Regions from separate parts of the Exiguobacterium sp. UBA5002 genome, predicted to be linked through region 2. Evidence: riboswitches for the same ligand, from Rfam matches in the RefSeq annotation. Region 2 holds a riboswitch; each other region holds the start of a gene.
The links. Region 2 has a riboswitch for thiamine pyrophosphate ahead of tenA (thiaminase II). Riboswitches for the same ligand answer to the same signal wherever they lie in the genome.

Region 1 (7,957 bases), on a different contig from region 2:
TCAACAAATCGGTACACGTGGTAGCACAGGAAACTCAACAGGTCCACACTTACACTTCGAAATTCACGTTGGTGGATACAGCTACAGTGCAACAGGTCCAGCTAACTCAGTCAATCCAATGTCGATGTTTTAATCGTAAAGAATCGTTGCATATGCAACGGTTCTTTTTTTGTCATTTTCAAAAAACAAATCATATATTACAAAAAATCGTTTTCATTTGAAATGTAAATGAAATTTTTTTGAAACGATTACGGTGCTATAATCTATTTCAGATATGAGAGAAACTTGAATACTATAATAAAATATGAAAAAAACATAAGTGAGGAAAACGATATATGCTAAAAAAACTAATTTCTACCATTGTTTTAGGAGCATTACTTATAACAGGAACGCAACCGATCGCAGCAGCGACCATTAAAGAAAAAAAGGCTGAAAATGCCGCTGAACAACGTAAACTTGAAAAAGCGATCAAAAAACAAGAAGCTAAAATCTCAAAAGAGCAACGTCAAATCAATCAAATTGACGCAGCAATCAACGAAAAGATTTTCCAAGTCTCTGAAAAAAATAAACAAATCGAACAGTTGAACGTTCGAATCGATGAGTTAAAGGTAGACATCGTCCGTTACGAAGAAATGTTACAGAAACAGGAAGAACTACTCGGTGATCGTTTGCGTGTTTTCCAAGAGAACGATGGAAACTCGATTAAATGGGAAGAAGTCATTTTTGGATCGAAGGATTTAGGTGATTTATTCAGCCGTGTCATGGCGGGGAAAAAAATCGCTGAGCAAGACGATAAAATGATTTCGGATTACATCGCAACGCAACAAAAATTAGCAGAAGCAAAACAAACGCTCGTTGAGAAAAAAGCGGAGCAAATGCAAGAAAAGAAAGTATTGCTTGAACAAAAGAAAGCGTTAAAGCTTCAAATGAAAGAACGTAGTGCCACGCTGAAGAAATTACGAAAAGGGAAGACGAAGTTCACGACAGAACTGTTAGACGCAAAAGAACTTCAAGCGACTCTCGAAGCGCAAGAACGTGCAATTGCGGCAGCGAAGGCAGCTGCTAAAGCAGCGGCTGAAAAAGCAGCAGCGGAGAAAGCGGCAGCCGAAAAAGCCGCTAAAGCGAATGCTCAAGCAGCAAAACAAGCAGGTAAGAGTTCGGAATCAACTGATTCTGTTGTCCCGCCGGTTGTTTCGAGTGGAGGGAAATTCGTTCGACCATCTTCTGGTGGAGTGTCACAAGGATTCGGACCAGCAAGCGGCGCGAACGGTTATACGTTCCACAACGGTGTTGATTTCAGTGGTTCGGTCGGATCTCCAATCGTCGCTGCAGCAGCTGGAACGGTCATTACAGCATCAGGTGGTGGACCTTACGGCAATCATGTCATGATTTCTCACTTCCTAGATGGACAAGTGTACACGACTGTCTACGCACATATGAGTTCATTATCGGTTCGTGCAGGACAAACGGTCTCTCAAGGTCAGCAAGTCGGGACACTTGGTAGTACAGGGAATTCAACAGGACCACACTTACATTTCGAACTACATGTCGGAGGCTATCAATACAGTGCCTCTTCTCCTCTAAATGCAGTCAATCCATTAGCATATCTGTAATCAAAACGGGCTTCGGCTCGTTTTTTTTTCTTCTCTATGCTACAGTTAAGGCGAAACGAATACTTGAGCAACTAGGGGAGCTGGAGGAATCCGGCTGAGAGGAAAACCAATCTGTTTTCGACCCTATTACCTGAACTGGATAATACCAGCGTAGGAAAGTTGAGCCGAACGGATACCGGAATGCGTGTATAACGCTTTCGTATAGCGTCGACTGCTTTTTTACAGCGGTCGACGCTTTTTTTTGTCGGTCACGACTCCCTTACATTGCTCGATGGGAAGGTGAAAAGAACATGAAACATGTACTGACGATTGCAGGATCCGACTCCGGTGGTGGAGCTGGGATTCAAGCAGATTTAAAAACCTTTTCGGCTTTAGGGGTTTATGGAATGAGCGTCCTGACAGCCGTCACGGCGCAAAATACGTTGGGTGTTCAAGCGGTGGAAGAGTTGTCCCCAGAAATCGTAGATGCCCAGTTAACGTCGATTTTTTCAGACATTCGTGTCGATGCGATCAAAATCGGGATGGTCTCGAATGCGCAGACGATTCGTGTCATTGCTACACATCTCCGCAAACAGACAGTTCCTATCATATTAGATCCCGTCATGGTCGCTAAAGGTGGTCATGTCCTATTGCGGACGGAAGCTGAACAAGCATTGATTTCAGAACTTCTGCCGCTTGCGACACTCGTCACACCGAATTTACCGGAAGCGGAGCGGTTAACAGGACGATCAGTGACCAATCTAGAGGAAATGCGACTGGCGATGCATCAATTGGCTACACAGACAGGGGCAGTATTACTAAAAGGTGGACATCTCTCAGGAGCTGCGACGGATTTGTTGTTTGATGGGGAAGTGGAACACCGCTTCACATCGGAACGGTTAGACAATCAACATACTCATGGAACTGGTTGTACCTTATCTGCGGCGATTGCGGCGCGGATGGCGCTTGGAGAAGATTTAACAGATAGTGTAAGACAGGCAAAGAGCTATGTCACGGAGGCAATTCGTCATGGATTTGCCCTCGGACAAGGTATTGGACCGACACATCATTTTCACTCACTTTGGAGGGATACACATGTTTACGACCATTCTTGAACACAAACCACTCATTCACCATCTGACGAACACGGTGACGATCAACGACTGCGCAAACGTCACACTCGCTGTTGGAGCATCACCCGTCATGGCGGAAGACATTCGTGAAGTAGAAGAGATGGTTAGACTCGCACAAGCTCTTGTCTTAAACATTGGTACGATTGATGCAGACATGCAAGCAGCTCAACGACTCGCAGCACGTGAAGCGGGACGTTTGAATGTCCCAATCGTTCTTGATCCAGTTGGAGCAGGGGCAACGACATTACGTACTGCCTTTTCTAAAGAACTCATTGATCTCGGGTGTACGGTCATTAAAGGAAATGCTTCTGAAATCAAGACGTTACTTGGGGAAGATGGGCGAACTAAGGGAGTCGATGCTGCGGGAGATGCAATGATGGATCGAGAAAGCATTCGTGCATTCGCTCGCAAACACCAATCTGTCCTCGTCGTGACAGGTCCGAACGACTACATCACGGATGGAACGCGTGAAATGGAATTACATGTAGGAACACCACGTTTGGGAGACATCACGGGTACGGGCTGCATGACGGCCTCCTTGATTGCGAGCTTCCTCGGTGCAGGATATACGGCATTTGAGGCGGCTGTCCACGGGACATTCGTCATGGGAAAAGCAGGAGAACAAGCAGCCTCCGCGCAAGGTCTTGGTGATTTTAAACGAGAGTTGTTCAATGCCATCAGCCTCATGACGGTGCAAGATCTGGTGGAGGTGACAGAACGTGTCAATTGATTACTCCATCTATGCAGTGACGGATCGTCGGTACCATCCTGGAGTCGCGATCGAGACGGTCGTTGAGGAAGCTGTTTTAGGTGGTGCGACGATCGTGCAATTACGGGAAAAAACAGCACAAGGAAAGGAATTCTACGATCAGGCAGTTCGGTTGAAAACACTCACGGATCGCTACGACGTTCCTTTGATCATCAATGACCGGATCGATATCGCATTACTCGTCGGAGCTGGTTTGCATATCGGACAAGAAGACATTCCTTTAATCGCAGCACGTCGCCTTTTACCAGATGCCGTGATCGGTGTGTCAGTAGCAACCGTTGCACAAGCGATTGAAGCAGAACGGGACGGAGCATCTTATTTAGGCGTGGGGTCTCTATTTGCGACGTCATCCAAAGCGGACGCTGATTCCATGTCGCACACGATGCTTCAGGCAATTCGAGAAGCCGTACGATTACCTCTAATCGGTATTGGTGGAATCACAGCAACGAATGTCTCTTCTCTGCCTATCCCGCTAGAAGGGTATGCCGTCATCTCAGAAATTTTCGCTAAAGAAGATCGGCAACTCGCTGCGCAGCAAATGACAGATGCTGTGCGAGAATGGCATCAATCACTTCAGAACAGGGTATAATCCGTTCAGAGGTGATTGTATTGAAATGGCAGACGATCCGTTTTCGCGGCTATTGGATTCGATATCGGTTAGAACCACAAATCATTCGAGTCGATAATCAGGGAATCTACCATCTAGGAAAAGTCTTATTTCCGCGTCCTAATCGTATATCTTATGAGATGGGTCTTTTATTGAAAGAAAAGTATGAAAGACGCTACAAACGTCCGTTGTATATTAAAACGAGCTCGATTGCGACGGAAATTTGGGGACATACTCATTTAGATATCTATTACCGGGCACTTCTTCATCTACCGATTCCGACGCGACTTCGTCAACGTTATACGAATCGATTAGAAAGCACGAAAGTCATTGACATCGGCGTACGCGCTGTCGATCAAAATCGAATTGTCTGGGATATCGGAGATTACGTAGGAGGATGGTTCGTGTTTTGGCTCATTCGCAGACGAATGCGCTGAACTTGCAATGTCCCGTTTCTCATGGTGCAATATAGGTAGAAACGAGGTGACGGACATGGACATTCCCCGTTGTGAAACGATTGCGATTGATGAACAACGCGCGTCTGAAATCGGAAAGCTATTTAAGATTCTTTCGGATGCGACACGACTGCGAATCGTTTATGCGCTGACGATCGAAGAAGAACTATGCGTTTGTGATGTCTCGGCTTCTGTCGACTGTTCGATTGCGACAGCGTCGCATCATCTTCGATCTTTGTTGAAACAAGGACTCGTCAAGTTTCGAAAAGACGGTAAAGTCGTCTATTATTCCTTGGATGACCATCATGTGTCATCGCTTGTACATATGGCGATGGAACATGTACAAGAGGGAAAAGCAATGCCTGAATGAGTCTTTAGAATAAACGAAAAGCGCAGCTATAGCTGCGCTTTTCGTTTATTCTAAAGACGATTGTTCTGATCCTTTTGGAGCGAAGCGGTGGAAGAAAAAGACCGTGGCACTAATCAATAAAAAGGACAGGATGGAGAGAGCGAGACACATCCATTTATATGTAGCGATTAAAGAATCTGATTGTTGTAATTTGGCTTGAAGCGTTTTATACAAATCATCTTTCACACGGGATAAGTCTTCGAGAATCGTTTGGGTCGTCTGAGTCGACTGTCTAGCAAGACGTTTTGCGGCTGTTGGACTTTGACGTTCATAGACAACAAACACGCGTTCAATTTCGGACTCCCAGACATTGTTGCGGCGAAGAAGATCTTTAATCGTCCCTGGAGTAGTCGACGATTGGTTCAGACTATTACGCAAATCATGGATTTTGGACGTTGAAAAGTAATATTGTTCGATATAACGATTATCTTCATACAATAAGAGACCACGAACCGCATTGGCACGATCTCGATTGTGTTCGACCAACTGATCTACCTGATTGATTAACGGGATATCATGATCCTTCATTTGCTCGGTCATCGTTGCAATCGTCCGATAACCGGATAACGCATAGATGATCGGGATAGAGGCGAATAAGCTGACCAAGAAAATCAGCAGAATACGCTGACGCCAAAGAGAGTGCATGCAATCATTCCTTTAAATAAAAGACATGTCATAAGCTTAACTACTATCGTAAAAAAAGTGAAGCCTGTCTAATTTTTGAATAGGGATAATGATCGAAAAAGTGAATAATACTCATAAAAAAGCAGGAAAGATGATGAAATACGAGAAGCTGTTTTAAGAAGATGAAAAAAGCACAGCTAAGCTGCGCTTGGTGTTAAAACGAATACGAATGTTCCTTGTAATTGCCGAAGACAGTGTGGATTTCCGAGAATGTAACGAATGCATTCGGTTCGACAGAAGAGACGATTTCTTGCAAACGGACGATTTCATTATTTTGAACGACGACATAGACCATTTTTTTCGTTCGGTTGGAATATCCTCCACGTGCATCGAGAATCGTGACACCACGACCGAGTTCTTTTGTAATGACTTCATTGATTTCATCTGCTTTCTCACAAATGATGATACATTGCTTAGAAGCAGAATAGAAACTGTAAACCGTCTGAAGGGCTTTGGCACGAACAAAGCTCATGATGAGAGCATACATAACGTGTTTAAGATCAAATACCCACCATACAAGGATGTAGATGACAAGATCTTGCATCAGAAATATACGAGGAAGTGGCCAGTTATGAAAACGAGCAAAGAAAAACTTTCCAAGAATATCAAGCCCTCCAGTTGAAGCACCACCGAAGAAGATCAATGCCATTGCAAGACCAGAGACTAGACCAGCAAAGATGGAAGCGACGAGTGGATCATTTAGAGATTCCGGAACGATTTGAGTCGGAATCCAGTCAATTAAAAAGGAAGAAGCAATGACGATAATTCCAGATAAGAACATGAATCGTTTGCGTAGGAAACGGAAACCTAAAAGGAAGAGGGGAATGTTTAAGAGCAATTGCGTTAATCCGATTGGCGTGTGGAAAAGCTCTTGAATAATGAGTGTGATCCCCATGATACCGCCTGATCCGATATCATTTGGAGATAGTAGTAAGCTGATGTAAAGGGAATACAGCAACGTACCAATGATTAAGAAACTGATTTTTTCAACTCTCTTTTTCTGTGGGTGTGTTGTAGTCATGGCAATATGATGAGTGACCTCATGCTCCTCCTTCTGTGAGTATCTGCCTGCAAGAGTACGCTCATATGCATAAAATTTCAACCCTTCTTATGAAAAAAGATGAAAAAGGGTACGTTTTTTTAGGAAGGTGATGAAAATGAAGAAAATGTTATGGATTCTTGGTTGTATCTGTTTAGGAGTACTGGTTGGAATTCGTATTTTCGAACAACCCAATGAAAAAAATCAATCATCCATTTGGCATGATGGTGATCTTGTAGCGAGACAAGTAGGTGCCTCGATGATGAATACGGTAGCGGTTCGTCAATTAGCCGAACAACTTCCGTTCTCATCAGAATTAAAACAGGTAGATGTCGAAGGAGAATCGTTACGTCTTGCCTATGAAGTGACAGGAAAAGAGCGACAAGCTTGGATTGGTACCGATACTGGGACACTACAAGTGAATCAGGATTTTTTGAAAGCTCGGTTATCTAAAGTGCTGATGCATCATACGCTTGTTTTATTTTCAACGATTCCTGATTTGACCGATCTTGAAATTCACTATACGGATCCGTATTCAGGTGCAGATTTTACGATGGACCGGAAAACATTCGACGCCTACACTCCGACCGATATCGAACGAGCTACTTCCTCTTCTAGACGCTTTAATCGGGTCGTCATTGATGGTTATGTGCTCGATGCATCAAGGCGAAATACTTTCTTTGAACGCTTCGCATCACGACTACAGATCCAAACTAATTAATTGTATAAAGCAAGAAAAGGCATTTTTCACAATCTCGACAAAATGATATCGTTTACATCTCGTTCTTTTATAAAAACGATAAAACAGGTCTATTCAATACTTGAACATCTTTTAAGATGGAAGTATGATAATAAATGAACAAACATTGTGAAGTGTTGAACAAAAAGAAAGAGAGGTTTCTACGATGAACGAGGTAGAAGCATTAGAAGGATTACGGAATAAAGCAATCAAGTCGACGCGCATGCTACAAATGCGTCCTCTCGAGTACTTAGTTCGTGCCATGTTAGCGGGAATTTTCATTGGATTTGCAATCATTTTTACTTTAAAAGCAATTAACGGTCTATATATGGCGGAGTCACCTGTTGCGACACTTGTCGGTGGACTGACCTTCGGAGTGGCACTCGTCCTGATCGTTTATGGTGGGGCAGAGCTATTCACAGGGAATACGATGTATTTCACGACGGCGACGATGCGCGGCTATACGACGAAGATGGATACGATGAAGGTCTGGTTGATCTGTCTGATCGGAAATGGACTTGGCGGATTGG
Region 2 (7,957 bases):
CTCGGTGGAGACGCTTCGTTTGCCCATTGCCGGAGTCGACGAATCGCTTCCTTCATTTTCTTTATTTTTTTCTGTTGCTCTTGGTAGGCGTGGAACTGTTCCATCAAGCGACGTTCTCGTTCGACGACGAACGCGCTGTAATTCCCTATATAGGTTGTCAGTTCACCGTCCTCGAGTTCAACGATCGAGGTGACGACGGCGTCTAAGAAGACCCGGTCGTGAGAGACGAGCAGGATGGTTCCTGTGTAGTCCCGTAAGAACTGCTCCAGCCATTCCACGGCAGCTAAATCGAGATGGTTCGTCGGTTCGTCAAGAATGAGCAGATTTGGCTCCATGAGTAACATGCGACCGAGACAAATCTTCGTCTGTTCACCACCGCTCAACTGGTGGAAAGGACGAGTGAGTAACGGACGAAGGTGTAACCCGTTCACCATGCGCTCGATCTTCGAGTCGAGTAGATAGCCATCCTTTTGTTCGAACGCATTCGTCGCTTCCGCATATCGCGCGAGTAACGCATCAAGATTCTCTGGTGCTGTCGCCATCATTTGCTCCAACTGTTGCATCCGAGAACGGATCACGAGAGTCTCTGCAAACGCTGTCCAAAGGACGTCGAGTCCGGTCAGCGTCTCACTATATACAGGAAGTTGTTCCAAATAGCCGATCGTCAAACCGCTCTTTTGATAGATGACACCACCGTCCGGTTGCTCAAGGCGAGCAAGCAAGCGGAGTAATGTCGTCTTACCACTCCCGTTTCGTCCAATCAGACCGACACGGTCGTGTTCGTTTAAGAAGAGGGAAACATCCGCTAAGATCGTCTCGCCTCCGAATTGTTTTGTCAGGTGTTGAATGTCGCAAATCATCATATTCAATTGATCCTTTCGCGCGCATCAAAAAAGGAGAGCGCAAATAGCACTCTCCCTAACGTGTGAAAGATGCGCTTTGCAGTATTTTTCATTCATGAAGTTCTTAAAAAAGGACAGACGGGTGCCTTAGAACGCCATTTCATGAAAAATCGCGCGCAACAGATACAATTGTTCCATCAACCAGTGTTTGCACGCGGCAAAGTCCATCTTTTCACACCACCTTTCGTTTCAGATACATCTAGTTTACTATTTTTTTGTCAGTTAAGGAAGTCTGAATTATTTGAACACACCCGCGATTGAACTGAAGAAGTCACTGAGTCCATCAAATAATTTAGCGAAAAATCCTTTCGTTTCTTCTGAAGTTGCGAACGCGTGGATGTCTTGTCCCGCATTTTTCAATCCACTCTCGATTTGTCCCCAGTTGATGTTCGCTTGCTCCATTTGATTGAATAGATTCGTCAACCGGTCCATTTGTGCGTCAGACAACTGGATATTGTTGTTTTGAATGACTTGGACGATCAGGTTTTCGATCTCGACTTTGGTTTCCGGTTTTTGATTGGCGATCTCAGCCTTGATCTCATTCATTAAGTCAGCGACTTTATCCGTGCCGACCGTTTTTCCGACGTCTGATGTGACCGATAATTCTTGCTGTGCTAAATCCTTGCGTTCGTCACTTAACTTAATTCCCGTCTCAGCGGAAGTTTGATCGTACGCTTTCATGATTCCTGTCAGTGCCGATGTCCCGGTCACCTTGTAGGGAGAAGTGATCGTGATGTCGGCATCTTTGACACCCGCTGTGACGAGAGCGTTGAGATACATATCCTTCGTCACCCATGTGATGTTCTCCGTCGAGACGGAAAGTCCATCTCCTTTTTCCGTCAGTTCAATCTTAGCCGAAGAATACATGTTGCCACCTTTTTGCGACTGTGGAATGTTTTTCCCGAGATATTTTTCTTCGTCAGCAGAGGTTGCGATGATCGGCGTGATGCCTTCCGGTGCATTGAGACGGGAAAGCACCCATGCTTTATCCTTTGCGCCGAGTGACTCCCCGAGTGTGACGATCGTCTTATCGACGACTTGTTCGGCGGATGCGGCTGTTGGGAGTAATAAAGCAGAAGCGATAACGGCTGACGCCATGATTTTTGTTGGTGTATGCATAATGAAATCCTCCAATTTGTAAGTAACAGAATAAATTATAGTATCAGGTACTAAAGTTAGTGTACGAGAACGAAAGAAGTTCGGAATCGGTCTGTAGATGGAGACGGCATCCGTCTTCTGACACTCCATAGTATAGCGAAAAGAGGACAACTTGACTTCCATTTTCAGCATGCTATAGTGGATGGGAATCGAATAATGACCACTAGGGGAGTCGGTAGGCTGACTGAGACGAACGAAGACGTTCGGACCCTTTGAACCTGATTAAGTTCGTACTTACGGAGGGAAGTGGCGTCAAGTCTTGTTCTTCTTGCGCCATGCCCGTGTGTTTCGGGGTGGTGTTTTTTCGTTTCATACCAAACGAGGAGGATGAGATCATGACATTCACACAAGAAATCAAACAAGCGGCACAAGCGTATTGGAACAGTAGTTTTACGCACCCATTCGTTCAAGGAATCGGAGAGGGGACGTTACCACTCTCGAAATTTCGGCATTACGTCATGCAGGATGCCTATTACTTAAAACACTTTGCGAAGATTCAAGCGAAGGCAGCGTCAAAAGCGGACGACTTCGCGACGATCGCGACACTTGCCGAACATGCTACTTCGACTTACGAGGCAGAACTGAGCTTACATCAATCATTTTTTAAGCCGCTCGGTATTACGGCAGCAGACCTTGAAGCATTTGAACCGGCACCGACAGCATATGCGTACGTCTCGCACATGCATCATGCGAGTGAAGGAACGCTTGGTGAGACGATTGCTGCCATCTTGCCATGTTACTGGTTGTATTATGAAGTCGGGCAACAATTACTGACGTGTACACCGGAAGAAAAAATCTATCAGCAATGGATCGACACGTATAGCTCGGAATGGTTCGAAAAGGTCGTCTTTGAACAGATTGCACGGCTTGATGCGCTGGCGGAGCAAGCGAGCCCAGCGGAACGCGAGCGAATGAAACGTCATTTCGTGACAAGTTGTTACTATGAGTTACTCTTCTGGCACATGGGGTGGACGGAAGAGACGTTTGCGTCAGTTTACGAAACGATTCCGGCACGAGAGGTATCTTCTTGAATCACTAAATGGTAGAATTAGGAATACCATTTAGTGAGAGTTGGGATTGGAATGGAAATCATCGTGATCGCACTTGTGATTCTCGCGGCATATGTCGTGCAACAGGTGCTCGGAAAAGTAAAAGTGAGATTTGTTGGGTACATCATTCCCATCTTGATGGCGGTGTACGGAACATATGCTACGATTCAGAATTTTCAGGGGTTGCTTCAGTTCGGTTTTACAACGGGGAGTTCCATCGCGACTATCCTAGTCGTCATCCTCTATGTTTCGTTGACTTATTCACTTCATCGTGTCTACAAGCGTTCGAAAGAAGAAGCCGAATATCCGTATCAATCGTTAAAAGACCGAGGCATCCTTTAAGGAGCTTCGGTCTTTTGGTGTATCACGTCATCATTTTTTCCAGTTTTTAAAGCCGTCACCGAATTCGAGATGCAGTTGATCGGTAAAGACACCGTTCTGAAAGACCGGCACATCTACCGGTAAAGTGCCTTGCGGTTTGAACGTTCCGAAGATCGCTCGGATACCTGCAGGCAGGTTCGGTCCCGCTGATTTCAGATTGCCTGCTTCGGAGTCTGGTCCGTTCGGGTCGCCTTTGAAGCCATAGACGAGGACGTGTGCCGGTGCGTCCGGTTGAACGGCGACATCGTATGGGTTACGGAGACTGAGCAGGACGGATGGTGAATCCGTTTGTTTCGCATAGCGGAAGATCGAAGCCGGAACCGCTTGTTCTGGTGCAGTAGGTAGTAGTTTAGCACTCGTGTTGACGTTGGAACCGACGATGATGTAATCTGCTGCATCGAGTTGCGCCCGTAATGTCGGGTTTTGGTCGAGCGGTAGCGTAGTAGTTGAGTAATTCGCTGTCGTCACGTGCCAGTTCCGATTCTTCGGTAGGGACGCGATCGTTTTTTTCATGCTGTCCGTTTGATCCGTCGCAGGAGCGATCACAAGAACATTTGCATTCTTTTTCGGTTTGAATGGTAACGTCCGCTGATCATTTTTCACGAGTGTGACCGCGGCTTCCGTCATCGCGCGTTCTTTTGCTTTATGCTCGGGACTGCCGACGATTTGGTTCGAGTGCGCGATTTTTTCAGCTAGGGATGTCGTGTCAGTCGTACCGTTCCAAATCCCACGCTCTGCTTTTAGCGTCAAGATTCGTTCAACCGATTGATCAATTCGTTTCTCTGAAAGGCGACCGTCTTTGACTGCTGCGATCACATCCTTGAAAATCTGATCGAGCTTTGTGACATCTTGCTCGGAACGAAGGATCGTCGGCATGAGCGCGATGTCGACTCCAGCGTCAAACGTCTTTAAGACGGCTTCTGATTCCGTGAAGTTGTCGGCGATCGCCTGCATGTTCAACGCGTCTGTGATGACGATGCCATCGTAGCCAAGTTTTTCGCGCAGTACGCCCGTGATGACATCATCCGATAACGTCGCAGGTAAAGGGAAGGCACCATTTGTCGACGTGACGACTTCAGGTTCGATTTGCGGCATCCCGATGTGTCCTGTCATGATCATATCGATGTCTTCAGCAATAGCTCGCTTGAACGGTACGAGCTCGACTTGTTCTAGCTCCTGCAGGGATCGGTCAACGACCGGTAATCCATAGTGGGAATCGGTCGCCGTATCGCCGTGACCCGGGAAGTGTTTGGCAGTCGCTGCGACACCTTCAGACTGAATTCCCTTCATTAGAGCGGAACCGAGTGTGCCGACGAGCTCCGGATCACTCGAGAACGAGCGGACACCAATGACAGGATTTCCAGGATTGCTGTTGACGTCGAGAACCGGACCAAAGTTGACATTGATGCCGAGCGCACGCAGTTCGGAACCGATGATATGACCGGCATCATTGGCATATGTGCTACTGCGGGTCGCACCTAACGCCATGTTGCCAGGTAAGTTCGTCCCTGTTCCGAGCCGAGTAACGATTCCACCTTCTTGGTCGATCGTGACGAAGAGTGGAATATCGTTGCTAGCATCTTGTTTGACGACTTCTTGCAGATCATGAACGAGTTTCGTCGTCTGTTCGGTTTCGCTGACGTTCTCAGCAAACAAGATGACGCCGCCTAAATCATAGCGATCGATGATGTTCGCGACTTCTGGGGCAAGCGACGTATGATTGCTGCCATTCCACTGCCGGAAGTCCGGCATGATCATCTGCCCGATTTTTTGTTCGAGTGTCATCGTGTCGATTTTGTGACTGATCCGATCGGCTGAAGATCCTGCCTCTGCCATGACAGGTAAACTACTTGAGACGAGTACTGCTGCGAGTCCGGCTGTTAACGTGAACTGTCCGATTTTTTTCATGATGTACGTCCTCCTTTAGTCAAACCGTGACTGGAATTCTTTTCAATACGGACAGTATAGCAAGGTGTTTGTTTTAAAACAATATTTTATTTGTAAACGATTTCAAATTGAAATAAATTTCAAAGATGTTTTTAGACAAACTGACTTGAATGAAAAAAAGTGACTCCCCCTGAAGAGGAATCACTTTCAAGTAAAGTCGATCGATTGATCAGCTATAGCGTTCCACGATGCTTGTCAGCTGACGTTCGACGAACGATTGATCCTGCAGTTCACTATTGGACAGACGCAGTTTGATCATCGACTCATCCGCACCAGCCATTTCACTGAATAATGAACCAAGACTGTGCGCACGACGGTCGACTTGGACGATTAAATCAATCCCTGAGCTGTCTTGAAGCATGATGATTTCGATCTCATCCAGTTTATGGGCGTAGTGTGTATTGCGAGCTGAATACTCAAGCTCCTGAGCAATCGGTAAATCTTTCCGGAATCGTCCAGGTAATTTTTCCGTATCGGCTTTTTTCAATCGGAAGCCAAGTGATTCCATCGCGTCTAAGACCGTCGCTTGGTAGCGGTTTGCTTCGACGATGACGGCGTCACGGTCCGATGGATCAACGGCTTGAGCGATGTCGAGTCCCGTCTCGATCCACGATTTCGATTGACTGACGGAGAGTGGTGTATTCAGCGGTACGCGTAATGTAAAGGGAATTTCCCGCTCGACACCCGCTTCAATCGTGAACTTCGCTTCATTTAAGGCAAATCGGTCGAGCGTGAAGGTCGTAAACGTCGTGCTATCATTGACTTCTTGTTTGTACTGCGTGTTGAATTCAAGATAAATTCGATCAATTTCTTGATCGACGTTTCCGCCCTTGATATGGACGACACCGTGAATTTGACCGCCTGGTTCACAGCGGTCATCCGTCAAGCGTGTATCGACCGTTGCGGCACCGATTCCGATTTGTGAGAGAATTTTTTTGAACATGATGAATTCCTCCTTTTGATTACGTACGAATGATAAAGCGTGTAAACTTGTCGAACAGGTACGAATTTGCTACAGTTTCGAAAGAACATCAGAAAAGGACGGGACGACTAGTGGAACTACATGAATTAAAAGCGAGTCTTGCCTCGCAAATCACGCAAGGAATACTGATCCATGCAACGATAAGTAATCCGCGTCAAAAATCAAATGATCTCCGACGAATCAAGGTAAAACCGATTCTATTAAGAGATACGGTGATGATGCAGGTAGAGTTTCAATTTGAACGCGTTATGAAGCATGAAAATATTTTAATTGACGATTTCGTCGGACGACTCGATGACTGGTTCACGGAATTCCGTCAATTCTTATTCCGTTTTGAAGAAGAAGAATGGCAATTCCAGCTCTCGAAAAAGATGAAAGTCGCGATCAAGACATCCAAAAAGGAGCCGATGAAAGCTCTCTTGTCGCATGACCGCAAAAAAACCTATCTATTAGAAGACGGTGTGCCGGTTCCGTTTCTGATTCGCTTAGGCGTCATGACGGAAGCGGGTCAGGTCAAAAAACAGAAGTACGATAAGTTTAAACAAATCAATCGTTTCCTTGAATTCGTCGAGGATAGCATCGCTGCCTTACCAAAAGGAAAAAAACTCCGGATCTTGGACTTTGGCTGCGGGAAGTCGTATTTGACGTTCGCTCTCTATCATTATCTAAAAGTCGTCAAAGGATTCGACCTCGAAGTGACAGGTCTTGATCTAAAGAAAGAAGTCATCGAAGAATGTACACAAATTGCGCGTGATCTGGATTATACCGATCTAACATTCCGTGTCGGAGACGTTCATGATTACACAGGGGAGACGGAAGTCGACCTGATGGTGACACTTCACGCTTGTGATGTCGCAACTGACGTCGCACTCGCGCGAGCTGTTGACTGGAATGCATCGGTCATCCTGAGCGTACCGTGCTGTCAAAAGGAATTGAACCGTCAACTGGACTGTTCGCCACTCGATGTCATGCTCCAGCACGGACTGATTAAAGAAAAATTCGCATCACTTGCGACAGATTCGATTCGTGCCGAGTTACTGACGCTCGTCGGTTATGAAGCGCAACTTCTCGAATTCATCGACCTCGAGCACACACCGAAGAACATCTTGATTCGCGCCTATAAACAAAATAAACGACCAACAGAAGAAAAGATTGATCGTTATATCGCTTTCCGTGATTTGTTGCATGCCCGTCCATTTTTAGAAAGTGAATTAAGCGGCAGACTTGGACAGATTTCACCGAAACTCGTACAATAAGATGGAGAACGAATCAAAGGAGGCAATACGATGGATTTCCAAATGTATTTTGAAGATGTTGTCCAAACAGCCCGCAAAGAAGCGCAAGCTGCTGGATTTGAAGAATTAACGACGCCAGAGAGCGTAGATGAAGCAATGAAACGCGAAGGGTTAACACTTGTCCTTGTCAATTCTGTTTGTGGATGTGCTGGCGGGATCGCCCGTCCTGCTGCAGCGTATGTCAATCGGAAAGAGGGCATCAAGCCCGATCATTTCGTTACGGTATTCGCTGGACAAGATCGC
Region 3 (7,957 bases), on a different contig from region 2:
ATTCAATTCGGAACCGGCTCGGGACTCGGTCGTCTCGAAGAGTGTTTGTTCTTTATCCTTATTTTTGTCTTTCATGAAGAGAACGAATTGTCCTTCCGGTGGTAAGGACAATTGATACGATGGGAAGAGGTAACGACCAAGTCCTTTCGTGTCTTTACTTTCTTCATTTTCTTGTTTTTGTTGATCCGTCACTTCTTTTGGGACAGGTTTAAAGCGAACATCTGTCGATTTAGCTTTAAGCGATTGGTTCGACCAATCGACGAATGGATAATCACTGCGCTTGATTTGGTGGACCGCATAATCCGCATGGCGAATCGGCTGACACGCCAGATAGTCCTTTTTTTCGTCCGACAGGAAACGGACGTGTTGGAACTCGCGCCCTTGGACACTCGGAGGCAGGAAGTATAAATCAAATCCTTCATATTGCGCATATCGATCAGGCAAGCGCGTCATGTCAGGTTTTTGCTGACAAGCCTTCAACAAAGCCGCCGTTTGTTTTTTCGGGAGATCCGGTATCTCTTGACCATCAAAGGTAGTCGAGATACCGCCCCAGTAATTAGAATCATATGTAAGATCTAAGTATTGTTCTTTTCCGCATCCAGCAAGAAGAACTGCTCCTGCGAGAATACCAGTATGTATATAGCGTCTCATGAAAAACCTCCTCTATACGATTGTCTGTATTTTACCATATTTTCTATAATAGACAGAATTTTCTATAACGTTTCAACATCAAGATGTTTGACATCTCTCGACTCGGGAATAATAGATGCATGCATGGTCAATCTATTACTATGGGGGTTTTATGGTGGGTACATTCATTCAAGCAGTTGATGGCACGAAGATTTACGTTGAGGATGTCGGATCGGGTCAACCGGTCGTCTTTTTACACGGATGGCCGGCAAACAACAACATGTTCGAGTATCAAAAGAACCTGCTCGTCGAAGAAGGGTACCGTTACGTCGGAATCGATTATCGTGGTTATGGCAAATCAGATGCACCGGCAACGGGATATGACTATAAGACGATGGCGTCCGATGTCAATGAAGTCATCGAACAGCTCAAATTAACGAATGTCACGTTGCTCGGCTTCTCGATGGGAGGAGGAATCGCCTTGTCCTATCTCTTGCACTATGGGGATTCAAAAGTCAGTAAGCTCGTTCTCGCAGGAGCTGCGGCACCAGTCTTTACGCAACGAGACGGTTACCCATATGGGATGACGAAAGAAGAAGTCGATGCGTTGATTGCTGATACGAAACAGGATCGTCCGTCGATGCTCAAAGGATTCGGTGAAATCTTCTTTGCGAAGGAACATCCAGAACCGCTACAACAATGGTTCCATGGTCTTAGCATCGCCGCTTCGTCCCACGGAACGATTCAGTCAGCAATCGCCTTGCGTGACGAAGACTTACGTGGAAAACTCAAAAACATTAAAGTCGATACGTTAATCATCCACGGTAAAAAAGACCGAGTCTGTCCGTTCGAGTTTGCGGAAGAGATGCAAAAAGAAATCCCACATGCACGACTCGAAGTCTTCGAAGAGAGTGGACACGGGATGTTGCTTGACGAACAAGAGAAGTTCAACGAGACATTACTGACGTACGTTAAAGGAAATGAAACCGTCTAATCCAACAAGCCATGGACACGCGTCCATGGCTTGTTTTTGTGTACAGAAAAAGTGTGCGCCGGCGCACACTTTTATGAGCGATACTTCCGCATGAACCGTTGATCAATCCAGCGCTTCAGGTACCAACCGAACGGGTGCGTCGAATAATGACGACCATACAGGGAAACCGCATGACGCGGTCCCATCGATAAAATCGTCAAATAGTTCGTTTGCGGACGATAGGTTTGCAGTGCTTCTTCCTCTAGGTATCGTAAAAGGTTCGTAAGCAAAATTGGCGCTTGCCGGACAGCCGTGACACCATTCTTCGGAATGTCGGGGTAGGCGACGAGGGTCGCAGCGTCACCCGCAGCAAACAAACTTGGATGATCGAGCGCTTGTAACTGTTCATTGACGAGTAAAAATCCGTTTTCCGTGAAGAGATTGCTGTCTGCAAACAATGCCGGAGCTTTGGCACCCGTCAAGCGGACGATTGCATCTGACTCGATTGGTGGATGATGCATAAAGCGGAATGGTAGTTCGTCATCTATAGGACGTTCCCGGATCCAGTACACTTCGAGTTCTTTTAACCGTCTCGTAATGGCTTCCGCTGCCGGATGACGAGAAAGGATATCTGGATCCGTGATCAATGTGATCGGTACACCCGCCGCTTTCAAGGACGCCGCCACCTCGACGGCAGCTGCTCCGCTCCCAATCACGACCGGACGCTTTGCTTGTTGCAGTCGCTTTAATGTATCCGGTAACCGGTAGTTCGGTTTAATCGATAATCGCGTCGTATCTTCCGACCAGTCGAACGAGCCGATATTTGTCGAGACGACGTCATAAGTATAGTGTCTGCCGGATGCACCGAAGACGACTTTTTCAACGGGGTCGATTTTGATGACGGTCTCCTCGATGAATGGTTTATCATAAGCGCGACATAAGACGGCGACGTCGATACGGATCTCATCCATGTCGTATGTTCCGTCAGCAAGCCCAGAGTACATGCCCGAGTAATATTGGTACGTCGAGGCGTTCAGGACCAGCCACTCGACGTCTTCTGTTGGTCCGTGTGTAATGCAATGCAGGTGAGCGTGACCTGCACCAATCAAGAGGATACGTTTCATGTCGTTCTCCTTCAATCTGTCTTGCTAGAGTGTACCCGGATACGGGTGACGGTAATCATAGCCAAAAGACAAGACTGATGAATAGGAGAATGACCACGAGATAAATAATATCCTGACGCTGAACGACCGGTACCTCGTAATACGTTCGCTCTGCTGAAAAGTGACGGGCTTCGAGAGCAATCGCCATCCGTTCTGCCCGCTGGATCGATCGTGAGAAGAGCGGCAAGCCAATTGAAAGAAATCCATCACCAGGAAAGCGACTGTGCACATTGCGAATCATCCGGACTTGCCGCAAAACGCGGACTTCTTCGACCAGTTGCGGCAGAAAGCGAATCCCGGCAAGGAATCCGTAAGCAAAGCGGGGCGATAACTTCGCCTGATGGATCAAGCTCATTACGAAACGGGTCGCGTCGGTCGTCGTGACGAAAGCGAGGCTCAAGCAGACGAACGTGGCCATCCGCAAGGCAAGTAACCAGCCGTGCGCGACGCTTTCCGACGTGACATGAAACCAACCAAACGACCAAAGAATATTCGTTCCTTTGCCGAAAGCCGCCATCATCCAGAACGTCAATAAGAATAATAGACTATACGGCGCAAGTCGCTTCAAGAAATCAAAAGGACCCCATCCGGAGAGGAGTAGCAGTGCGATAGCAAAACTCAGGAATACTAACGTTTTGACCCAGTCATTCGTTGCAATCAAGGCAAACATGATCAAAAACAATCCGCTTCCCTTGATGACGGGATTGAGTTTAGCGAACGGGGACACGTTCGTTTGCATCACGTTTCACCTCCTGGAATTGGTACGAAAGTGGACGTTGTAGCTGACAGCGCTCGAGTAATGGAACGTTAGCGAATAACTCGCTTGGGCGACCGTCAAAAGCAATCCGTCCTTGCTCCATGACGAGGACACGATCCGCATACCGGGCGACGAGCTCCATATCATGCGTCGCCATGACGAGTGTCGTACCGTTCTGTTGTTCCATCTGTAACTGTTCCATTAAGCGTCGTGTCGTCAATCCATCTTGTCCGAAGGTCGGTTCATCGAGCAACAATAAGTCTTTCGTTTGTCCGAGCATCGTTGCGACGCTGAGCCGTCGTTGTTGCCCCGTACTAAGAGCAAGGGGTGACTGCTGTTTGACAGATGTCAGTTCCAGCCGTTCGAGCAACGCCGCGCGCTTAACGTTCGTCGCTGCCCGGTGGCTCCAGTCGATTTCCGCTTCGACCGTCAGCTTAAGAAACTGCAGATCCGGTTGTTGAAAGACATAGCCAACGTGCTCATAAAAGCGACGCCGGGAGTAACGATGAACCGGTCGCCCCTGGAGCTGATACGTTCCACGATTGGGAAGCAACCGCCCGAGTGTCGCAAGCAGTGTACTTTTCCCGGATCCATTTGCCCCAAGCAGCATCACCCATTCTCCTGTCTGCAGGGAAAATGTCGCATCGGTCAGCGGATATGGTGCTTTCGTCGATAATGCAGCGACGTGTAACAAAGAGCGACCAGCTGTAGCGACGGGGGAAGGCACATGAAGTCGCGCCGCTTGCGGTCCATCTATGGGTAACGTCTCTAACGTATACGGATACAAAGAGGGAACGGCAATACCTTTCGTTTGAAGCTCTTTGTAATCCTGCGGGAACAGATCCCGTGGATCTGCTGTCGCAGTAATCGATCCGTCCTCAAGTAAGACGACCTGGTCGACGTACGGCAAACAGACATCAAGTTGGTGTTCGATCAAGACGATCGTTAAATCGTGTTCTTTTTGAATTCGAAAAATCAACGCCATCAGCTCATGTTGTCCGATTGGATCAATCTGAGCCGTTGGTTCATCGAGTAATAAGATCGTCGGCTCAAGTGCTAGGACCGCTGCGAGCGCGAGACGCTGTTTCATTCCACCGGATAGACTCGCGATCGGTGTCGAGAAGGGGAGGGGGAGACCGACGAGTGCGAGTAAGCGTTCAATTCGTTCATCCATCTCCACGCGCGGAATCGAGCGATTTTCTAAACTAAAAGCGATTTCGCGTCCGATTGTCTCCATGCAGAACTGTTCTTCTGGATTTTGAAACAAGATTCCGACCGAACCGGACCGGTTAACGGTACCAGTCTGTTCGACTTCAATCGTTTCCGGTGTCAGTCCGGCAAGGGCATGAAGTAATGTCGTCTTGCCACTCCCACTTCGTCCGAGCAGAAGGGTCGTCCCTTGCTCAATCGTCAGCGATACATGATTGAGCACCGATTTCATCTGACCGGGATAGCGGATGCTGAGGTCGTCGACAGTAATCATGCGATTTCTCGTTTCGCACGTCCTGCCGCAAACCCGTTCAAGACACCAGTCGCAACAAGGCGACGGACGAGAATGGCTGCAAGCAAGCCACCGAGTAATGCGCCGCTGATCAATTGTAAGCCAGTTGTCGCAAGCAACGTCGTCGTTGTGTAGTAACCGAATCCGTTCGCGATTAGACTATAAACGATGCTACCAATCGCGGCTCCGACACCCGATAACATCAAGGTCCATGTGTCATAACGACGGTAACGCGTCATCGCGAAGACGATTTCCGCACCAAGTCCTTGGCAGACTCCGATCAGAAGAGCGGATAAACCAAAATGACTACCTGTGAACAGTTCGACGGCTGCCGCGACGACTTCCGCAATTAAAGCGGCACCTGGCTTTTGAATGATTGCTGCGACGAGCGGACTCGCAATGATCCAGATGCCAAACATCCAGTTGGCACCGACAGGACCGAAGATCGCTGAGATTGGTAACCAGAGTGTTGACCAACCAAGATAGATGACGCCGCAAGCGACGGCGAGCATCATCATGACCATGATTTCTTTCATTTTCCAGTGTTGCATTAGATACGTCCTCCTTTGAATGGGGGAGACGCCAAAAAAGACCGCCCTCCGTAAAAAAGAGAGCGGTCCTCAGAAAAACTGCGCGCAGCAGGAGTCATTGGATGTGATCGCTCCACTTTCCTACGCTAGTATGAACTAGATCAGGTTCGAAGGGTCCGAAGTGAATCGTCTCAGCCAATTGGGCTCCCCTAGTGGATATGGTAATAGGTGATACGCTGTTCACTTTAGGCAATCCAGCGCCTGTTGTCAAGACACAAAAAAACGATACGCCGCAAAGGGCGTATCGTTAAACGACTTATTTATTGTCTTCGTTCTCTTCAGCTGTTTCTTCTGAAGACGCTTCTGTTGCTTCCGCTTCGTTGTCTTCGCCAGCTTCTGCTTGTGCCTCTGCTTCCTCGATTTCTTCAAGATCCTGCTCGAGTGTCGATTCGACGACAGCTGCGACTTGAATATCGCCTTCTGTAACGATGCGGAAATCTTTTTGTTCTGGAAGATCGGCTACAGAAATCGAATCGCCGATTTCGAGGTTCGTGACGTCGACTTCGACGTTCTCTGGTAATTTATCTGGTGTAGCGGCGACTGTTACTTTAAAGAGTGTTTGTGATAGGAAGCCACCAACTTTTGCACCGGCTGCTTCGCCAACGAGTACAACGTCTGCTTCGACTTCTGTTTCTTCATCCATTTTCACGGCGATGAATTCAACGTGATCGACTGTTGGGGTGAAGACATCCATATCACGGCGATTGATCAAGACGTTAATATTTTTACCATCGAGTTTGAGTGAAATCAAGACGTTTTCACCGTTTTCTCGGACGATTTTAAGCAATTCTTTTTCTTCAAACGCGATTGGTGTACTTTCCACTTTGTAACCATACACGACGCCAAGAGCTTTTCCTTCATGACGCAATTGTTTACGGAGTGAGCGTGGACGTACCTCGCGTTTTTCGGCTGTTAAATTAACTGACATGTTCATTTCCCCCTTGAATTTGGTATAGCCCTCAAAAGGTAATGAATGTAGGAGCAGGACGAATCCTGAACAATATGAATCATGCTAAGACAATCGGTTTCAGACTCTCATGAATCTGACGCTTTCGTGACTTTGCATTTCTCTCCCAGGTCATTACGCTGATATTGAGAAACATGTGTGAGTAAGTCACCGGTTTGATGCGGTGCTAATGAGTTTATACCCCTATGTTTTAAATCCATAAACCTCTTTTTTATCTTTTCGAAGTCGAAAGACCTCCAAACCGCTTGAAATCAAGGGTTGAGAGGTCTTTCATTTTTTTCATTCTTTATGGTGATTCGTTCATTTTCACGAACTAAAACACGAACGAGACGTTCAATTTGTCGCATCGTCGTCTGTCCCATCGTCGAAATTTGAAGCCACTGATTGTAAACGAGATAGTCGCTTTCGTACTGGACGTGATACCCCTGAATACGCAGAGCGTCGCCTAAATCAGTTGCGGACGGATGAACGATCGTCAGTATTCCCGGCGCTTGTGCTTCTTGTTGTGCGAGGAGTTGTAATCCAGTTGCGCGGACGGCTTGTTCGAGATAGGTCATCTTGATTGCTGCTTGATTAAGATCGAGGGCATCAAGCGCTGCCTGACAGGCAAGCAACAGGTTCGACGAGCCGGAAAAGGCAACCCCTTCTGCGTAGAGTCCTAAATCCAGATAACGGGGAATACAGAGAGAAGGTAGGACGCGATCTGCGTGACCAATGAACGCAAGACCCGGTAAACCACCAATCGCTTTCCCGGAAACAGTCGTGACGAAAGTGCAGCCATCGTATGAGAAATGTCCGGTTCCAACAGCGCTGATCGCATCGACGACGAGTGCAGTTCGTTCATCTAACAGCACTTTTACTGCATCAAGATCATAGAGAACACCCGTTGACGTCTCACAATGCGTCAACCAGATCCAGTTGTATGCCGTTTGCCTCAATTGATGAGCGAGTTGCTTCAAGTCGATCGGGTGACCGGGGGGAAGCGTATGGACATCAAAGGACTTGCCGGCACGTGCCGCGTGATCAATCAAGCGTTGACCGAACTCGCCGCCGTTCAGGATCAATCCATGTCCAGTGAGTTGTTGCGCGACAATATCATTGGCGAGCGTACCGCTGCCGACGGCCATCGAGACATGTGGCAAATCCAGCAACTGACACATTCGGCCACGTAAATCTTGATCGAGCTGCCGCATCGAGGCCGTACGGTGTGGACGCGGTGCTTGTTGCGCCGCTTGACGGACCGTCGGCGCAACCTCGACCGGACCGGCTAGAAAATGCAGGGGACGTAAGACATCCGCGATGACGGATCGTTCATATGTTGCGCGCGACAACAACATCGGTACAAACTGAGCATCGCCACTGCCAAGCGTTGGTGC
Region 4 (7,957 bases), on a different contig from region 2:
TTTTGTCAGAATTGGGGGAAGTCATCATGCAACTCAAACGAGAGATGACGAGTCGACACCTGTTCATGATTTCACTCGGCGGAATCATCGGAACAGGCTTATTTTTAGGGTCAGGATTAACGATTTCACAAGCAGGACCTCTCGGGGCGGTCCTCAGTTACATCGTGGGTGGGACCATCATGTATCTGACGATGTTATGTCTAGGAGAATTAGCGGTCTATCTGCCGGTCTCGGGGTCATTTCAGACCTATACGACCCGCTTCATCGGACCAGGGGTCGGCTTTGCCGTCGGTTGGATTTATTGGCTCGGCTGGGCCGTGACGGTGGCACTCGAAATTACAGCTGCCGGCAGTTTGATGGACCGCTGGTTTCCGAACGTACCCGTTGTCGTCTGGTGTACCGTCTTTACGGTCTTACTGTTCGGTCTGAATGCCGTCTCCGCCAAAGCATTCGGTGAAGCTGAATTCTGGTTCTCGAGTTTGAAGGTCCTCGCGATCCTGTTCTTCATCATTCTAGGTGGCGCTGCTTGGTTCGGCTGGTTACCGATGGAAGCAGATCGTCCGACATCGTTATTTGCGAATTTTACGGCAAGCGGTTGGTTTCCAAACGGGATTCTCGGTGTCTTGACGACGATGATTGCCGTCAACTTCGCCTTCCAAGGAACGGAATTGATCGGTGTTGCGGCTGGGGAGTCCGACACGCCCGAAAAATCGATTCCAAAAGCCATCCGCAATACAGTCTGGCGGACGTTCATCTTCTTCGTCTTATCGATTACGATCGTTGGTGCATTAATTCCGTATGAAACAGCTGGCGGAGTCAGCAGTCCGTTCATCATGGTCTTTGATGCGATCGGTATTCCGTACGCTGCTGATTTGATGAACATCGTCGTCTTGACGGCACTATTGTCCGTCGGAAACTCCGGATTATATGCGACGACTCGGATGTTATGGGCAATGGCGCAAGAAGGGATGATTTCAAAGAAATTATCTTACGTCAATGCACGTGGTGTGCCGATGCGGGCGTTGCTCTTTACGATGATGTTCGCGATGTTATCGCTTCTGACCGCATTTTTTGCAGAAGATACCGTCTTCATTTGGCTCTTGTCCTTAGCCGGACTCGGGGCTCAAGTCGGCTGGATTTCAATCTCTGCTTCGCAGCTTGCATTTCGTCGTCAGTTCGTCCGAAACGGACACGATGTATCCGAACTGAAATTCAAGACACCACTCTATCCGGTGTTACCACTGATTTCGTTGACACTTAACGTCGTCGTCCTCGTCAGTCTTGCGTTTCAAGCGGATCAACGAATCGCTCTATACATCGGTGTTCCTTTCTTCCTTGTCATGTGGGGAAGTTATCATCTCTTCGTCAAAGGAAAACATCTATCCGCTCAAAGCGACATCCGTGTCGCCCCTTCTCAATTCGAAGAATAATTTCATCTAAAAAGAGGCCGCGGAGTCATCCACGGCCTCTTTCCTATGATTGTGCTATTCCTTAAGCGTCCGCATCATCAATAGTTCTCCTTGATGGAGCTCTACCTTCGCTTCTGACGCACACCATTCATTACTGACGGTCAAGGAACCTCCGACCGGTACTGGATGTGCATCAAGTGGATATTTGACTCCGGATAAGCTTAAAGTCGATGGTACGAGTGGAATGAACGAAAGATAATGATAGCTCCCTGCTTCGACTGCATACGTTCCCTCAGCCAAGTATCGTACCTCTTCTCGTTTCGTCACGAGTCGTGCCTCTGGGTATCGCTTCAATAGATATACATTTTGGACGGTCATGTCGAGCCGCCCACCTGTCGCCCCGATAATGAAGGTATCCTCAAACTGTTTCTTCTCTGAGACTGTACGAAGTGCCAGTTCGAGATCCGTTTCATCTTTCTCGGCCGGATGAACGATTGCCCCTTCTGGTACATAACCAAGAGAATCAAAATCACCAATCTTCAGGTCGCATGTCAGCCCAAACGATTCAATCGTCTGAACACCACCGTCGACACCAACGATAAAGTCACCTGGCTGACAAAACGTCCGTAAATCCGGCGCTTCTTCTCGCGGACCGGCACAGACGAGAATCGCCCGCATCTCAGACACCTCGTGCCGAATAACGGAGTAAGCGTGGCGCAGTCGTAAATAAAAGACCCGCAACGACACCACAAAGAACGTAAGACGGTACCATGTATGTCGCGTTATAAATCAATGAATACGGTACGACTGGACCTTCGGCATACTCAGCAAAAAAGACGATTCCACTGATGACATGACAGATATAACGGAGTCCTGCGCCTAATAACGTCGCCAGGAGAACGAACGCCATCAAGCTTTTCTTTTGTCCATTGCGCGCAGCTAGTCTGACTTGACGCGCGAACAGACCACTTAATCCGACGACACCATACGCAATCGTATAGTCAAGCATCGGTTGAACAATCGTCAAGACTTGTGGAGCGAACATCAATTGAATCGTACCCACAAGCGCTCCCGTGACGACCCCTCCGACGACACCGTGGCGAAATGCCATGACGAAGATCGGTAACATCGCTAAGCTGATTGAGCCTCCTTGTGGCATTTTGAATGGAATCAGTAAATCAAAGACGACTCCGAGACTGGCGAAGATGGCAATTTCCATCATCACTTGTAACCGTTTCATGCTATTTTCCTCCTTCATTGTACGAGAGGACGCAAAAAGGCAGTACGACGAACGCCGTACTGCCTGCGTGCGCCACATCCCTACGTCCGTTTGAACGGAACAGGTTCGAAGGGTTAAAGTCTAAAAGACTCCTCTCAGCCGCTTTTCAAGCGACACCCCTTGCGGTCATCATATTTCGTTTTCTCGTTCTTATTATACGGCAGCCCCTTGACGAATGCTAGTGATCGCTTCCGCATAATCTGGTGCATTGTAGATTGCTGATCCTGCGACGAGAACGTTCGCACCGTTATCGATGCAAAGCTTTGCCGTTTCCGGATTGACGCCACCGTCAATCTCGATTTCAAATGTCAGACCACGATCTGCTTTCATTTGTGCAAGTGCTGCGAGTTTCGGCATGACACGCTCGATGAAGGCTTGTCCACCGAAGCCCGGATTGACCGTCATCAATAAAACCATATCGACATCCTCAAGGACGTGTTCAATCGTTGATAATGGCGTATGGGGATTCAAGACGACTCCTGCCTTTGCGCCCGCTGCTTTGATTTGTTGCAAGACACGATGGACATGATTCGTCGCTTCGACGTGGAACGTCACGATGTCCGCCCCTGCTTTGACGAAATCCTCGACGAAACGTTCTGGCTGGTCGATCATCAAATGGACATCGAGAATCATATCCGTCTTTTGACGTAAGCTGCTAAGCACAGGTAATCCAAATGAGATGTTCGGTACGAACTGACCGTCCATGACATCAAAATGGATATAGTCCGCGCCTGCTGCTTCGACTGCTTTAACATCGCGTTCGAGATTCGCAAAATCTGCTGATAAGATAGATGGTGCAATTTTAATCATCTTCAATACCTCCGGGCTCGATTCTTGATTTCGTCTATAAACATACCATAGTTCTCATAACGAGAGGACATGATTTCTTGGGCTTCGACGGCTTCCTTGACGGCACAACCGGGTTCATTCAAATGCAAGCAACCTCGGTATTTGCAATCATCTTGTACAGCCACGAATTCAGGGAAACTCCACCGTACATCCTCGATTTCCATATCATACGGAAAATCGAGGTTCGAGAAACCTGGCGTATCGGCAATCAATCCTTCGGCAAGCGGCATCAATGTGACGTGGCGCGTCGTATGACGTCCGCGTCCGAGTGATTTCGAGATCGCACTTGTTTCTAAATCAAGAGAGGGTTCCAGTGCATTGAGCAATGAACTTTTCCCGACACCGGATTGTCCGGCGAGAACGCTCGTTTTTCCAGCAAGTAACGGACGGACTTGCTCAACACCTGCCAACGTCTCACTTGATGTCTCGATGACCGTATACCCAATCTTCCGGTAAGCGGCAATCGCCTCTCGGACAGCCGGTCCTTTAACATCGTCCAGCAAATCCATCTTCGTCAACAGGATGACGGGTTGAATTTCCTTCGCTTCGATCAAAACGAGAAATCGGTCGAGCAAGTGCGCTGAAAAATCAGGTTCTGCCGCCGAGACGACGAGCAATGCCTGGTCGATATTCGCGACTGGAGGGCGTACTAAAAAGTTGTCCCGCTCCTTCACTTCGAGAATATATCCCGTCTCACTTTCGATATGAAGAACGACTTCGTCTCCGACAACTGGACTGATGCCGCGTTTTCGGAAATTCCCTCTTGCCCGTGAACGGACCTCTCCTTCTGGTGTCATGACATCATAAAAGCCACCCTGCAGACGTATGATCGTTCCTTCTCGATTCTCTTCGATGCGTTGTTCCGTCATCCTATGCACTCCTTTTTCATCACATTCATTGTGCGTCTTTTGCTTGATTGTACGTGATGGTTTTTGAACGATACACCGTATCGTCTTTATAGATCGTAATTTTTCCTTCTTCTCCTGGATCAATCGTCACCGGCACGTCGAATGTCTCATCTTGATCAATCGATTCCTCGATGACGGTCCGCTTCCCTTTCGCGTCTTCCGTCTCAATCCGGATGACTTGTTTCGGTGGTTCCTCGTCCTCGTTCTCGCTGACCGCATCATAGACGACCTTTTCAGGGAACGTTGCCGTCACCGTTTTTTCTTCCTCACCTTTTGAGATGAACACAGTCACGGAGTCGTTCGGTTCGACTTGTGCTCCTGCTTGCGGGAATTGACGGATGACTTGATCGAGCTTGACGTCACTTGAAAATTCTTGTTCAAACGTGCCGTCGAGACCCATTTCATCGAGATACGCTTTTGCTTCATCACTCGATAAGTTCGTCAAATCTTTCAATTCAAAGGACGAAGTTCCTTCTGAGACAGTGATTGTAATCGTCTGTTCTTTTGCGATCACTTCCGTTCCAGCAGAAATTGACTGTCGAATCACATTTCCTCGCGCGATTTCATCCGACTTCTCTCGCTCGACTTCGACTTTTGCGAATCCTGCTTCTTTTAGCGTTGCAATTGCTTCTTTTTCAGCTTCATCCGTCACATCCGATACCTCAACCGGAGCGCTACCAGTAGAAACGACCAAATTGACTGTCGAGCCCTTCTTGACCTGTGCTTTTTCACGAGGCGTTTGACTGATGACATCGCCTTCTTCGACCGTATCGCTACTCCGTTCCGTTGTCTCGACGACAAATCCAAGTTTCTCAAGCTTCGTTTCCGCATCGTCTCCATCCGTCTTGACGACAGATGGTACGGTGACCGTTGGATCCGGCCACATCGCGAACGTCGTAGCCGCCCCACCCAGTAAAAGGAGTAACAAGAGGATGATCCACCAGCGTTTTTTCTTTTTCTTTTCCGGTGTTTTCGGTTGAACAGTTGCGACGGCGGGTGATTCTAGTTCCGCTTTTGATTCTTCTGGCACTTGGACAGGTGATAAAACCATTGTCTTTTCCATCTCATCCTCTTCTGCGCCACGGATGCTTTCATTTGCCCGTTCGTCAGACAACGCCGTCACCATATCTGCCTTAAACGCTGCGACGGACTGTTGACGGTCATGCGGTGCTTTTGCAAGCGCCTGCATGATACAGTTCTCGAGTGCTTGCGGCACTTTCGGATTCAAGACGGATGGGCGACGCGGTGTATCTTGCAGATGCTTTAAAGCGATCGCAACCGGTGAATCACCTTCGAACGGGACTTGTCCTGTGACGAGTTCGTATAAGACAGCACCAAGCGAATAGATATCCGACTTCTCATCCGCAAATTTACCTTTTGCTTGTTCCGGTGAAAAGTAATGGACGGACCCAAGAACGGACATCGTATGCGTCAGCGTCGCATTCGACATCGCCACAGCGATTCCGAAATCCGTTACTTTGACGGTACCATCTTCTCGAATCAACATGTTTTGCGGTTTGATATCGCGATGGATGATCCGGTGTGCATGGGCGTGATCAATCGCATCACAAATTTGAGCGATGATATCGACGGCCTGCGGCACAGGTAATGCTTGATTTTCACAAAATGTTTTTAATGTCATACCATCGATATACTCCATGACGATGTAATAGATGGCATCTTCTTCGCCTACATCATAGACGGCAACGATGTTTGGATGATTCAAGCTGGTAGCAGCATGCGCTTCACGTTCGAATCGACGAATGAACTGTTCGTCATGCGAAAATTCAGTCCGTAAAATCTTAATGGCAACATGACGCTTTAAAATCTCATCATAGGCTTGATAGACATTCGCCATCCCGCCACTTCCAACTAGCCGTTCTATGCGGTAGCGGTCATTTAATCGATCTCCGTATCGCATATTCAGACCCTCTTTCTTTCTTTGAACCGGATGGCGGCAATCGTAATGTTATCCGCGCCTCCTCGAGCATTCGCTTCTTTCACCAATCGTCCAACGATCTCATCAAGCGGCTCATCCTGTAAGATGATCTGTTCGATGACATCATCTGGCACTTCATCGGTCAACCCGTCGCTACAGACGAGGACGAGGTCATAGTCTGGAGCATCTCTGACTTGAATGTCGACTTCGACCGTTTCGTTCGAGCCGACCGATCGTGTGATGACATTCTTACGTGGATGATTTTCGACTTCCTCATCCGAAAGTTCCCCCATTTGTCGTAACATGTTGACGTAAGAATGATCATCCGTCAATTGTTTTAACGCCGTACCTTCAAGGGCATAGACCCTACTATCTCCAACATGACCGATGACGAGCAAATCTTCGATCCAGCATACGCAGGCAATGGTCGTTCCGACGATTGCAAGTTGCTCGTCTTTTGAAAACTGAAGAATCCGGGCATTCGCCTCGGCTACACGTTGTTCTATCCATTCAGACAATTCCATCGGACGATTTGGCATGAGTGAAAAGGATGCTTCAAATACCTCGCGAACAATTGCACTTGCGATATCGCCAGCAGCATGACCTCCCATACCGTCCGCAACGACGGCAAGACCACGTTCAGCGTTCCCGACGAGTAATACCGTATCCTCATTTTTAGTCCTGACTTTCCCAGTAGTCGAAAGGTGAGCTAACTCCATGACAGTCCTCCGTTCGTGTCAATCTTCTCGTTTTTTAAACGCGGCAATATAGAAGCCATCCGTTCCGACTGTCGTCGGTAACAACTTGAGTTCTGCTCGATCCCCGATCAAATGTCTGACGGATTCTGGCATGCGTGCCGCAAAGGATGTGTCAAAATCGAACCCTTGATCGAGAATGAACGCTGTCTGCTCCTCGTTCTCGGTCGGATCAATCGTACAAGTCGAATAGACAAAGGTTCCACCCTTTTTAACGAGTGGTAAGACAGATGTCAGAATATCTCGTTGAATTTTCGGGAGTTGCTCGAGTTGTTCCGGGCGTTTCGTCCATTTGATATCTGGTTTTCTTCGAATGACACCGAGTCCTGAACAAGGTGCGTCGACAAGAATCCGATCAAACGATTCTACTTCAAAGCGGTCTCCTGCTTTACGAGCATCTAACGCTTCTGCTTGAACAGTCGTAAGACCTAATCGTGTCGCTTGCTGTTCAATCAATTTAATCTTATGTGGATGAAGATCAAGTGCCTGTAGTGTTCCCGTCGTCAAACCTTCAGCAATATGCATCGCTTTCCCACCAGGTGCGGCACAGCTGTCAAGTACATGATCAGATGTTTCTGCACCGAGTGCACGGGCGACGAGCATTGAGCTCTCATCCTGCAGAGAAAGATACCCACGGTCAATCAGATCCGTTTTTTGAACGCTTCCTCGTTCGATTTCGAGACCATCTGGCGCGACCGTAGATGGGTTTGCCGTCACACCTTGGTCGAGTAGAAGCTCGATCGCTTCCTCTCGCGTCGTCTTCGTCCGATTGATGCGAACCGTGACCGGTGCAGGTGTGTTATTCAATTGACAGATTT

Region 1: another riboswitch for thiamine pyrophosphate. It lies ahead of thiD (bifunctional hydroxymethylpyrimidine kinase/phosphomethylpyrimidine kinase); the one in region 2 lies ahead of tenA (thiaminase II).
Region 3: another riboswitch for thiamine pyrophosphate. It lies ahead of B4C70_RS02460 (ECF transporter S component); the one in region 2 lies ahead of tenA (thiaminase II).
Region 4: another riboswitch for thiamine pyrophosphate. It lies ahead of thiT (energy-coupled thiamine transporter ThiT); the one in region 2 lies ahead of tenA (thiaminase II).

The regions. Positions count from the first base shown of each region.
Region 1 covers NZ_DGYQ01000045.1:101,281-109,237, forward strand. Annotated here, with positions in the region: gene B4C70_RS13680 (murein hydrolase activator EnvC family protein) at 1-133, shown strand, start outside; gene B4C70_RS13685 (murein hydrolase activator EnvC family protein) at 336-1,613, shown strand; TPP riboswitch at 1,677-1,787, shown strand; gene thiD (bifunctional hydroxymethylpyrimidine kinase/phosphomethylpyrimidine kinase) at 1,904-2,707, shown strand; gene thiM (hydroxyethylthiazole kinase) at 2,688-3,455, shown strand; gene thiE (thiamine phosphate synthase) at 3,445-4,083, shown strand; gene B4C70_RS13705 (hypothetical protein) at 4,104-4,538, shown strand; gene B4C70_RS13710 (ArsR/SmtB family transcription factor) at 4,594-4,926, shown strand; gene B4C70_RS13715 (CHASE3 domain-containing protein) at 4,972-5,610, opposite strand; gene B4C70_RS13720 (YitT family protein) at 5,804-6,670, opposite strand; gene B4C70_RS13725 (hypothetical protein) at 6,807-7,409, shown strand; gene B4C70_RS13730 (formate/nitrite transporter family protein) at 7,594-7,957, shown strand, end outside.
Region 2 covers NZ_DGYQ01000004.1:2,679-10,635, forward strand. Annotated here, with positions in the region: gene abc-f (ribosomal protection-like ABC-F family protein) at 1-863, opposite strand, end outside; gene B4C70_RS00200 (DUF1002 domain-containing protein) at 1,140-2,021, opposite strand; TPP riboswitch at 2,216-2,322, shown strand; gene tenA (thiaminase II) at 2,396-3,091, shown strand; gene B4C70_RS00210 (hypothetical protein) at 3,143-3,451, shown strand; gene B4C70_RS00215 (glycoside hydrolase family 3 protein) at 3,482-5,398, opposite strand; gene B4C70_RS00220 (sporulation protein) at 5,607-6,380, opposite strand; gene B4C70_RS00225 (class I SAM-dependent methyltransferase) at 6,491-7,675, shown strand; gene B4C70_RS00230 (BrxA/BrxB family bacilliredoxin) at 7,706-7,957, shown strand, end outside.
Region 3 covers NZ_DGYQ01000013.1:55,566-63,522, forward strand. Annotated here, with positions in the region: gene B4C70_RS02435 (hypothetical protein) at 1-651, opposite strand, end outside; gene B4C70_RS02440 (alpha/beta fold hydrolase) at 806-1,624, shown strand; gene B4C70_RS02445 (NAD(P)/FAD-dependent oxidoreductase) at 1,696-2,727, opposite strand; gene B4C70_RS02450 (energy-coupling factor transporter transmembrane component T family protein) at 2,783-3,505, opposite strand; gene B4C70_RS02455 (ABC transporter ATP-binding protein) at 3,477-5,006, opposite strand; gene B4C70_RS02460 (ECF transporter S component) at 5,003-5,575, opposite strand; TPP riboswitch at 5,676-5,775, opposite strand; gene B4C70_RS02465 (50S ribosomal protein L25/general stress protein Ctc) at 5,871-6,542, opposite strand; gene B4C70_RS02470 (GNAT family N-acetyltransferase) at 6,833-7,957, opposite strand, start outside.
Region 4 covers NZ_DGYQ01000026.1:33,837-41,793, forward strand. Annotated here, with positions in the region: gene B4C70_RS07365 (amino acid permease) at 27-1,430, shown strand; gene B4C70_RS07370 (thiamine diphosphokinase) at 1,485-2,087, opposite strand; gene thiT (energy-coupled thiamine transporter ThiT) at 2,089-2,649, opposite strand; TPP riboswitch at 2,710-2,819, opposite strand; gene rpe (ribulose-phosphate 3-epimerase) at 2,842-3,498, opposite strand; gene rsgA (ribosome small subunit-dependent GTPase A) at 3,501-4,406, opposite strand; gene pknB (Stk1 family PASTA domain-containing Ser/Thr kinase) at 4,432-6,366, opposite strand; gene B4C70_RS07395 (Stp1/IreP family PP2C-type Ser/Thr phosphatase) at 6,369-7,103, opposite strand; gene rsmB (16S rRNA (cytosine(967)-C(5))-methyltransferase RsmB) at 7,122-7,957, opposite strand, start outside.